Azotobacter salinestris: one gene and its partner. The protein of the gene in region 1 interacts with the protein of each later gene in a pairwise test. Links are inferred from orthologs where the notes say so. Each region holds a gene or a part of one and is shown in the gene's direction. Other genes may lie near its edges.

Region 1 (4,739 bases):
CAGCACATCGTCGACCAGCGCCAGGTGGCGGCCGGCGACCGCCGCGTGATCGGCTAGGGCGAAGGCGCCGCGCAGGTTGCGGCGCCGGGTGGCGGCATCCAGTTCCTGCTGGGCCGGGGTGTCCTGCGGGCGCTGCAGCAGGTTTTCCTCCACCGGCAATTGCAGTGACTGGCTCAGCCAGCGGGCGAGCATTTGCGCCTGGTTGAAGCCGCGCCGGCGCAGGCGGCCTTTCGCCAGAGGCACCGGCAGCAGGCAGTCGGGGCGCGGCAGGCCCTCGGCGAAGGCATGTTGCAGATGGCGGGCGAGCAGCTCGCCGAGCAGCCGGCCCAGCGGCCAGCGTGCCTGGTGCTTGAAGCGGGCGATCAGGGTGTCGACCGGAAAGGCGTAGCGCCAGGGCGCCTCCACCCGGGTGAAGGCCGGCGGCGTTTTCTGACAGGCGCCGCAGACCAGGCCTGCCACCGGCAGCGGCAGGGCACAGACCGTGCAATGCGCGCCGAGCCACGGCAGTTCGGCCTCGCAGCTGGTGCACAGCGGCAGGCCGGTTTCGGCCGGCTCGTCGCACAAGAGACAGTTCTGATTGTTTTTTAACCAGTTGTAAACCGCTTTCAATGGGTTTGGTTGACAGCGCATCGGGCTTCCCTAAACTTATGCCGCTCATCCCTATAGCGCCACGCACTCTAGCAGGTCGTGGCTTGTCGACCGAACGCCCGACCGCCCGGGCCCTTCTTGCAAGGAAGAACCCATGAGTGCCACCGCTCCCCTGCGCCACGACTGGACCCTCGACGAGGTCCGGGCCCTGTTCGAGCTGCCGTTCAACGACCTGCTGTTCCAGGCGCAGACGGTGCACCGCCAGCACTTCGACCCCAACCGCGTGCAGGTGTCGACCCTGCTGTCGATCAAGACCGGTGCCTGCCCGGAGGACTGCAAGTACTGCTCGCAGTCCGGCCATCACAACACCGGCCTGGACAAGGCCAAGCTGATGGAGGTGCAGAAGGTCATCCAGGCCGCCGCCGAGGCCAAGGCCATCGGCTCCACCCGCTTCTGCATGGGCGCCGCCTGGAAGCACCCTTCCGCCAAGGACATGCCCTACGTGCTGGAGATGGTCAAGGGCGTGAAGGCCCTGGGCCTCGAGACCTGCATGACCCTCGGCACCCTGAGCCGCGAGCAGACCCGGGCGCTGGCCGAGGCCGGCCTCGACTACTACAACCACAACCTCGACACCTCGCCGGAGTTCTACGGCAACATCATCACCACCCGCACCTACGCCGAGCGCCTGGAAACCCTGGCCCACGTGCGCGAGGCGGGGATGAAGATCTGCTCCGGCGGCATCCTCGGCATGGGCGAGTCCCTCGACGACCGCGCGGGCCTGCTGATCCAACTGGCCAACCTGCCGGAGCACCCGGAATCGGTGCCGATCAACATGCTGGTCAAGGTCCAGGGCACCCCGCTGGAGAACGCCGAGGACGTCGACCCCTTCGACTTCATCCGCACCCTCGCCGTGGCGCGGATCATGATGCCCAAATCCCACGTGCGGCTGTCCGCCGGCCGTTCCGAGATGAACGACCAGATGCAGGCCCTGGCCTTCTTCGCCGGCGCCAACTCGATCTTTTACGGCGAGCGCCTGCTGACCACCGGCAACCCCGAGGCGGAGAAGGACATGCAGCTGTTCGCCCGCCTCGGCATCCAGCCGGAGGAGCGCGAGGGGCATGCCGACGAGGTGCACCAGGCGGCCATCGAGCAGGCGCTGATCGAGCAGAAGAACAGCGCGCTGTTCTACGACGCGACCTCGGCCTGATCCTTCGCTTGGTAGATGGATAAAGCGCCATCCACCCTACGCAGGCCGAAACCTGTTCGTAGGGTGGATAACCCGCTTGCGGTTATCCACCGTCCCTTACCCCTGCGGATAGTCCAATGAGCTTTGATCTCGCCGCCCGCCTCGCCGCCCGCCTCGCTGCCCGCCGCGCCGAGCACCTCTACCGCCAGCGCCCGCTGCTGGACAGCCCGCAGGGGCCGGAGGTGGTCGTCGGCGGCCGGCCGCTGCTGGCCTTCTGTTCCAACGACTACCTGGGGCTGGCCAACCATCCCGAGGTGATCCGCGCCCTGCAGCAGGGGGGCGAGAAGTGGGGCGTTGGCGGCGGTGCCTCGCATCTGGTGATCGGCCACAGCACCCCGCACCACGAACTGGAGGAGGCGCTCGCCGAGTTCACCGGCCGCCCGCGTGCGCTGCTGTTCTCCACCGGCTACATGGCCAATCTGGCGGCGGTGACGGCGCTGGTGGGGCAGGGCGACACGGTGCTGGAGGACCGCCTCAACCACGCCTCCCTGCTGGATGCCGGGCTGCTTTCCGGGGCGCGCTTCTCGCGCTACCTGCACAACGATCCGGCGAGCCTCGCCGCCCGTCTGGACAAGGCTGTCGGCAACACCCTGGTGGTCACCGACGGGGTGTTCAGCATGGACGGCGACCTGGCCGACCTGCCGGCGCTCTGCGCTACCGCCAGAGAGAAAGGCGCCTGGGTCATGGTCGACGACGCCCACGGCTTCGGCCCGCTGGGCGCCCATGGCGGCGGCATCGTCGAGCACTTCGGCCTGGGCCTCGACGAAGTGCCGGTGCTGGTCGGCACCCTGGGCAAGGCCTTCGGCACCGCCGGGGCCTTCGTCGCCGGCAGCGAGGCGCTGATCGAGACGCTGATCCAGTTCGCCCGGCCCTACATCTACACCACCAGCCAGCCGCCGGCGGTGGCCTGTGCGACCCTGAAGAGCCTTGAGCTGCTGCGCAGCGAAGGCTGGCGCCGCGAGCACCTGAACCGCCTGATCGCCCGCTTCCGCGCCGGCGCAGCCGAGCTGGGCCTGACCCTGATGGACAGCCCGACGCCGATCCAGCCGCTCGTGATCGGCGACAGCGCCCGCGCCATGGACTTCTCCCGCCTGCTGCGCGAGCGCGGCTTCCTGGTCGGCGCCATCCGTCCGCCGACCGTGCCGGCCGGCACCGCGCGGCTGCGGGTGACCCTTTCAGCCGCCCACAGCGAGGAGCAGCTCGACCGCCTGCTCGCCGCGCTGGGCGAGTGCCGGGCGCTGCTGCCGGAGGATGATGCATGAGCCGATTGATCCTGCTGCCCGGCTGGGGCCTCGGCCCGGCCGCCCTGGAGCCGCTGATCGGCGCCTTGCGCGAGCAGGGCGTGGATGTCGGGTTGGCCGACCTGCCGGCGCCGGGCGCGGGCGATCCCGAGAGCTGGCTCGCCGAGCTGGACGCCCGCCTGCCGCAGAATGTCTGGCTCGGCGGCTGGTCGCTGGGCGGCATGCTCGCCACGGCGCTGGCGGCGCGGCGCGGCGCACGCTGCCGCGGACTGCTCACCCTGGCCAGCAACGCCTGCTTCGTCGCCCGCGAAGACTGGCCGCAGGCGATGACCCGGGACACCTTCGCCACCTTCCGCGACGGCTGCGCCCGAGACGCCGCGGCCATCCTCAAGCGCTTCGCGCTGCTCTGCAGCCAGGGCTGCGCCGAGGCCCGCGCCCTGTCGCGCCAGCTCAACCAGGGCATCCCGGCCGAGGAAACGGCGCAGCGCCTCGCCGGCCTCACGGTGCTCGCCGCGCTGGACAACCGTGCGGCGCTGGCGGCCTTCGCCGGCCCGCAGCTGCACCTGCTGGCCGAGGCCGACGCCCTGGTGCCGGCGGCCGCCGCCGAACCGCTGCAGACCCTGCTGCCGCACGGCGCGGTCGAGCGCATCGCCGGCAGCGGCCATGCCTTCGTTCTCGAACGGCCGCAGGCGCTCGCCGCGCGGCTGGCCGCCTTCATCCGCGAGGCCGACGATGACTGACACCCCCCAGAACCCGCTGCCGGACAAGCGCCGGGTCGCCGCCTCCTTCTCCCGTGCCGCCGCCAGCTACGACGAGGTGGCCGGGTTGCAGCGCGCGGTCGGCAGCGAACTGCTGGCCCGCCTGCCGGCCGGCATGCGCGCGCAGCGCTGGGTCGACCTGGGTAGCGGCACCGGCCATTTCTCCCAGGCGCTGGCCGAGCGCTTCCCCGCCGGGCAGGGCATGGCGCTGGATCTCGCCGAGGGCATGCTGCGTCACGCCCGGCCACGCGGCGGCGCGGCGCACTTCGTCTGCGGCGATGCCGAGCATCTGCCGCTGGCCGACGCCAGCCAGGATCTGGTCTTCTCCAGCCTGGCGCTGCAGTGGTGCGGCGACTTCGCCTCCGTGCTCGCCGAGGCGCGCCGGGTGCTGCGTCCGGGCGGCGTGCTGGCCTTCAGCAGCCTGTGCACCGGCACCCTGCAGGAGTTGCAGGACAGCTGGCAGGCGGTCGACGGCTTCGTCCACGTCAACCACTTCCGCCGTTTCCGGGACTACCGGCAGCTGTGTGCCGACAGCGGCCTCGACGTCCTCGACCTGCGCCTGGAGACGTGCGTGCTGCATTACCGCGACCTGCGCCATCTGGCCCACGAACTCAAGGCCCTCGGCGCCCACAACCTCAACCCCGGCCGCCCGGACGGCCTCACCGGCCGCGCACGGCTGCTAGCGCTGGTCGAGGCCTACGAGCGCTTGCGCACGCCCCAGGGGCTTCCGGCCACCTGGCTGCCGGTCTACGGGGTGCTGCGCCGGCGCGCGGAGTAGGCGCACGCGGCACATGGACGCCGGCCGGGCAGGGCGGCTATCGTGCGCTACCCTCGGGAAAGCCCCCGGCAACGGACCCTGCCCATGCCCTCCATCTACCAGCTCAAGCCGCGTTTCCAGAACCTGCT
Region 2 (4,846 bases), 1.1 Mb from region 1 along the record:
GCGAACAGCTCCGGACGCCGGTTGAGCACGGCGCCGATCAGCAGGCCGCCGGCGCTGCCGCCGCTGATCGCCAGCCGGTCGGCGCACGTGAAGCCCTCGGCGATCAGCCGTTCGGCCACGGCGATGAAGTCGCCGAAGGTGTTTTCCTTGTGTTCGAGCTTGCCGGCGCGGTACCAGGCCTCGCCCAGTTCGCCGCCGCCGCGCACGTGGGCGATGGCGAAGACGAAGCCGCGCTCCAGGAGGCTCAGCCGGGCATGGGAGAACCAGGGGTCGAGATTCTCGCCATAGGCGCCGTAGCCATAGAGATAGAGTGGGGCGGGGCGTCTCTCCCCCGTGCCCTGGAGGACGTCGCGACGGGCGACCAGGCTGACCGGAATGCGCGCGCCGTCGGCCGCTTCGGCCCAGAGCCGCAGGCTGAGGTAGTCGTCGGCATCGAACGGACCTTCCACCGGGGTTTCCTTGAGCACCTGCTGGGCGCCGCCGGCCAGATCCAGCTGGCGGATCTGCGCCGGGCGGTTGAGCGCCTCGTAGCGCAGGCGGATCACCGGGCTGTCGAACTCCAGGGTGTCCTGCACGTCCAGGCTGTAGGCGGCATCCGGCAGTTCGACGCGGTAGGGCGTGGCGTCGGCCGGGTGCACCTCGACGATCGGCAGGCCCTGCTCGCGCAGGCTGAGGACGAAGCCTGCGGCGTTCAGGCTGAGGTCCTCGATCATCCGCGTTTCGTCGTGGCCGATCCGCGGCCGCCAGTGTTCTCGGCTCGGTGCGCCCTCGGGGGCCTGGTAGACGGCGAACTCGATGCCGTCCTGGTTGGTGCGGATCAGCCAGCCCCAGTCGCCGTCGATGCGCCCGTGGTCGGGGTAGTATTCGTGACCCTCCAGACGCGGCGCCAGGCAGACGAAGGCCTCCTGCGGACGCGCGGCGTCCAGCGCCCAGGCCTCGCAGGTGGTCTTGCTGTTGCTCAGGAGGATCAACTGGCGCTCGGAGCTGGCGCGGTAGCAGTGGATGAAGAAGCGTCCGTCCGGTTCGTTGAATACCAGCTCGGCCTCCTCGGCGCCGAGCCGGTAGCGGTACAGCTTGTGCGGGCGCTGGGTGTCGTCCAGCTCGGCGAAGAACAGCGTTTCGCTGTCGTTGGCCCAGGTCATGCTGCCGTCGCAGTCCTCGAAGGGCAGTTCGTGCAGCGCGCCGCTGTCCAGTTCCCTGACGAACAGCCGGTAGATCTCGTCGCCGCTGGTATCCAGGCTGTAGGCCAGGCGCCGCTGGTCGGGGCTGATCTCGAAGGCGCCGAGCGACAGGTAGCCACCGTCGGCCAGGGCATTGGGGTCGAGCAGCAGTTCCTCGCGGCTGTCGTCCGTGCGCAGCGAGCCGTCCGTCGGGCGCGGGCAGCGGTAGTGGCGCGGGTATTCATCGCCGGCCGTGGTGCGCTGGTAGTAGAGCCAGGGACCCCAGGGGACCGGCAGGGACAGGTCGGTTTCGCGGATGCGGCCCTTGATCTCCTCAAAAAGGGACTCGCGCAACGCGCCGACATCGGCGAGTTCGGCCTCCAGGTAGGCGTTCTCCGCCTCCAGATAGGCGAGCACCTCCGAGGCGTCGCGCTGCTCCAGCCAGCGGTAGGGGTCGGCGGAATGGCTCTCGACACGGGCGAAGGGGGCTTGCGGCATGGCGGCTCCTGACAGCTGGCGTCCGACGGCGCGACTTCCGGCAGTGGCGCCGCGGCGGGGAAATGTCGTTATGATAAGCACCCTTCCTCCAGTCTCACACCGTCATGATCGAGAACGACTATCTGCTTGCCTGGTCCGCCTACGGCATCGCCGCGCTTGGCTGCCTGCTGGTCTGGTTCCGCCTGACCCGCTGGATGTGGCGCTGGCTGGGCGAACCGTTGCGGGTGATCGTGACGGTGCTGCTGCTGACTCCGACCATCGTCGATCCGGGCAAGGAGCTGTTCGCTCCGGCCATCGCCATCACCGCTCTCGACCTGCTGTTCGGCGTCGGCAACAACGCCTGGCGTGCGGTGGCCGATCTGGCGCTCTACGGCATGCTCGCCATGGCCCTGTACCTGTTGCTGGCCGGGGGGCGCTGGCTGTTCTGGCGCCGCCGGAGCGATTCGGACGATCCGGCGGCGGCCGAGTACGAGCCGACCATGCGCGAGTTGATGGCCCACGGCGAGGCCGGCGGGCCGGCCGGGCGGCGGCAGGGGATGCGTGCCGGCCCGCGCTTCTGAACCCGGAACCGGCCGACTGCGAGGAGCCATGCGATGTGCGAATTGCTCGGCATGAGTGCCAATGTCCCGACCGACATCGTCTTCAGCTTCACCGGCCTGATGCAGCGCGGCGGGCGCACCGGGCCGCACCGCGACGGCTGGGGCATCGCCTTCTACGAGGGGCGCGGCGTGCGGCTGTTCCAGGATCCGGCGGCGAGCGCCGACTCCGAGGTGGCCCGTCTGGTGCAGCGCTACCCGATCAAGAGCGAACTGGTCATCGGCCATATCCGCCACGCCAACGTCGGGCGCATCTGCCTGGCCAACACCCATCCCTTCGTGCGCGAGCTCTGGGGGAGCAACTGGTGCTTCGCCCACAACGGTCAACTGGCGGATTTCCAGCCGCCGGCGGGCTTCTACCGGCCGGTGGGGGACACCGACAGCGAGCGCGCCTTCTGCGACCTGCTCAACCGGGTGCGCCAGGCCTTTCCCGAGCCGGCGCAGGCGCAGGCGCTGCTGCCGGTCCTAGTGGCGGCCTGCAACGAGTACCGCGCCAGGGGCGTATTCAACTGCCTGCTGGGCAATGGCGAATGGCTGTTCAGCTTCTGCACCACCAAGCTGGCGGAGATCACCCGCCGGGCGCCCTTCGGTCCGGCGCGGCTGAAGGACGCCGACCTGACCGTGGACTTCCAGGCCGAAACGACCCCGAACGACGTGGTGACGGTGCTGGCCACCGAGCCGTTGACCGCCAACGAGACCTGGCTCGCCCACCGGCCGGGGGAGTGGACGCTGTGGCAGCTGGGCGAGTGCGTCGCCCGCGGCGAGGTCGGTCCGGCCTGAGCCGCTTCTTCTGCCGGCCCGACCGGTTTCACTTGGCCAGATAGCGCATGCCTTCCTCCAGTCCGCTCAGGGTCAGGGGATACATGTGCTGCCCGACCAGTTCGCGGACGATCTGCACAGAGCTGCCGTAGTTCCAGGCACGCTCCGGGGACGGGTTGATCCAGATGAGCTTGCGGTAGGTCTCGGTGAGGCGCTGCATCCACACCAGGCCGGGCTCCTCGTTCCAGTGCTCGACGCTGCCGCCGGGCTGGAGGATCTCGTAGGGGGACATGGAGGCGTCGCCGACGAACACCACCTTGTAGTCCGGCCCGTACTTGTGCAGCAGGTCGTGGGTCGCGATGCGCTCGGAGTGGCGCCGGCGGTTGTCCTTCCACAGGGTTTCGTAGATGAAGTTGTGGAAGTAGTAGTGCTCCAGGTGCTTGAACTCGCTGCGGCAGGCGGAGAAAAGCTCCTCGCAGACCTTCACGTGGGCGTCCATCGAGCCGCCGATGTCCAGCAGCAGGAGCAGCTTCACGCTGTTGTGCCGTTCCGGACGCATCCGGATGTTGAGCAGGCCGGCGTCGCGCGCGGTATGGGCGATGGTGGCGTCGAGGTCGAGTTCCTCGGCCGCGCCCTGGCGGGCGAAGCTGCGCAGGCGGCGCAGCGCCATCTTCAGGTTGCGCGTGCCCAGCTCGACCTGATCGTCGAGGTTGCGGTATTCGCGCTGCTCCCAGACCTTGACCGCCTTGCCCTGGCGCTCGCCGGCCTCGCCGACGCGGATGCCCTCGGGATGGTAGCCGCCCGAGCCGAAGGGACTGGTGCCGCCGGTGCCGATCCACTTGCTGCCGCCGGCATGCCGCTCCTTCTGCTCCTCCAGGCGTTTCCTGAAGGTCTCGAGCAACTGCTCGAGGCCGCCCAGGGACTGAATCTGCGCCTTCTCCTCGTCGGTCAGCAGGCGCTGGAACTCCTTGCGCAGCCATTCCTCGGGGATCAGCGTCTCGAGCAGGGCGTCGAGGTTCTCCAGACCCTGGAAATAGGCGGTGAAGGCCCGGTCGAACTTGTCGAAGTGCCGCTCGTCCTTGACCAGGATGGTGCGGGCGAGGAAGTAGAAGGCATCCATGTCGGCGAACACCAGCCGCTGCTCGAGCGCCTCGATCAGGTCGAGCAGCTCGCGCAGCGAAACCGGCACCTTGGCCGCGCGCATTTCGTTGAACAGGTTGAGCAGCATGGGGATGCTCCGGTCAGACATTGCGTGGGGCGGGTGACCGCGCAGGGTTGCCCTAGCGCCCGGCGCGGCGGGTCATGAAGGCCAGGCGCTCCAGCAGCTGCGTATCCTGCTCGTTCTTCACCAGGGCGCCGGCCAGCGGCGGGATGGCCTTGGTCGGATCGCGCTCGCGCAGCGCCGCGAGGTCGATGTCGTCGGCCAGCAGCAGCTTCAGCCAGTCGACCAGCTCGGAGGTGGAGGGTTTCTTCTTCAGTCCGGGGATCTCCCGCACCTCGAAGAACACGTCCAGCGCCTCGGCCACCAGCTCGTTCCCGAGGCCGGGAAAATGCACATCGACGATCTTCTGCAGCGTCTCGCGGTCGGGGAAGGCGATGTAGTGGAAGAAGCAGCGGCGCAGGAAGGCGTCGGGTAGTTCCTTCTCGTTGTTCGAGGTGATGACCACGATCGGCCGCTGGCGGGCCCTGATGGTCTCGCCGGTTTCGTAGACGAAGAACTCCATGCGGTCGAGTTCCTGCAGCAGGTCGTTGGGGAACTCGATGTCGGCCTTGTCGACCTCGTCGATCAGCAGGACCACCCGTTCTTCGGCCTCGAAGGCTTCCCACAGCTTG

Evidence for each region.
Region 2: the proteins of bioB (region 1) and GCU53_RS04505 interact in binary tests that used the Escherichia coli proteins (3 or more experiments, as listed by UniProt). The link is inferred for Azotobacter salinestris from one-to-one orthologs.

The regions. Positions count from the first base shown.
Region 1 is NZ_CP045302.1:2,085,538-2,090,276, reverse strand. The notes cover bases 1-2,768. They hold bioB (biotin synthase BioB), read left to right. Parts: upstream 1-742; coding sequence 743-1,795; downstream 1,796-2,768. Other genes in these bases: bioF (8-amino-7-oxononanoate synthase), read left to right, coding at 1,912-2,768; GCU53_RS09810 (ComF family protein), read right to left, coding at 1-630. Outside these bases: more of bioF, read left to right, coding at 2,769-3,096; GCU53_RS09795 (alpha/beta fold hydrolase), read left to right, coding at 3,093-3,815; malonyl-ACP O-methyltransferase BioC, read left to right, coding at 3,808-4,611; GCU53_RS09785 (CDP-alcohol phosphatidyltransferase family protein), read left to right, coding at 4,696-4,739. UniProt on the Escherichia coli protein: Catalyzes the conversion of dethiobiotin (DTB) to biotin by the insertion of a sulfur atom into dethiobiotin via a radical-based mechanism.
Region 2 is NZ_CP045302.1:939,576-944,421, reverse strand. What follows is about bases 1,268-4,142. They hold GCU53_RS04505 (class II glutamine amidotransferase), read left to right. Parts: upstream 1,268-2,251; coding sequence 2,252-3,034; downstream 3,035-4,142. Other genes in these bases: GCU53_RS04500 (vWA domain-containing protein), read right to left, coding at 3,063-4,142; GCU53_RS04510 (hypothetical protein), read left to right, coding at 1,763-2,218; GCU53_RS04515 (S9 family peptidase), read right to left, coding at 1,268-1,658. Also shown: more of GCU53_RS04515, read right to left, coding at 1-1,267; more of GCU53_RS04500, read right to left, coding at 4,143-4,241; GCU53_RS04495 (AAA family ATPase), read right to left, coding at 4,294-4,846.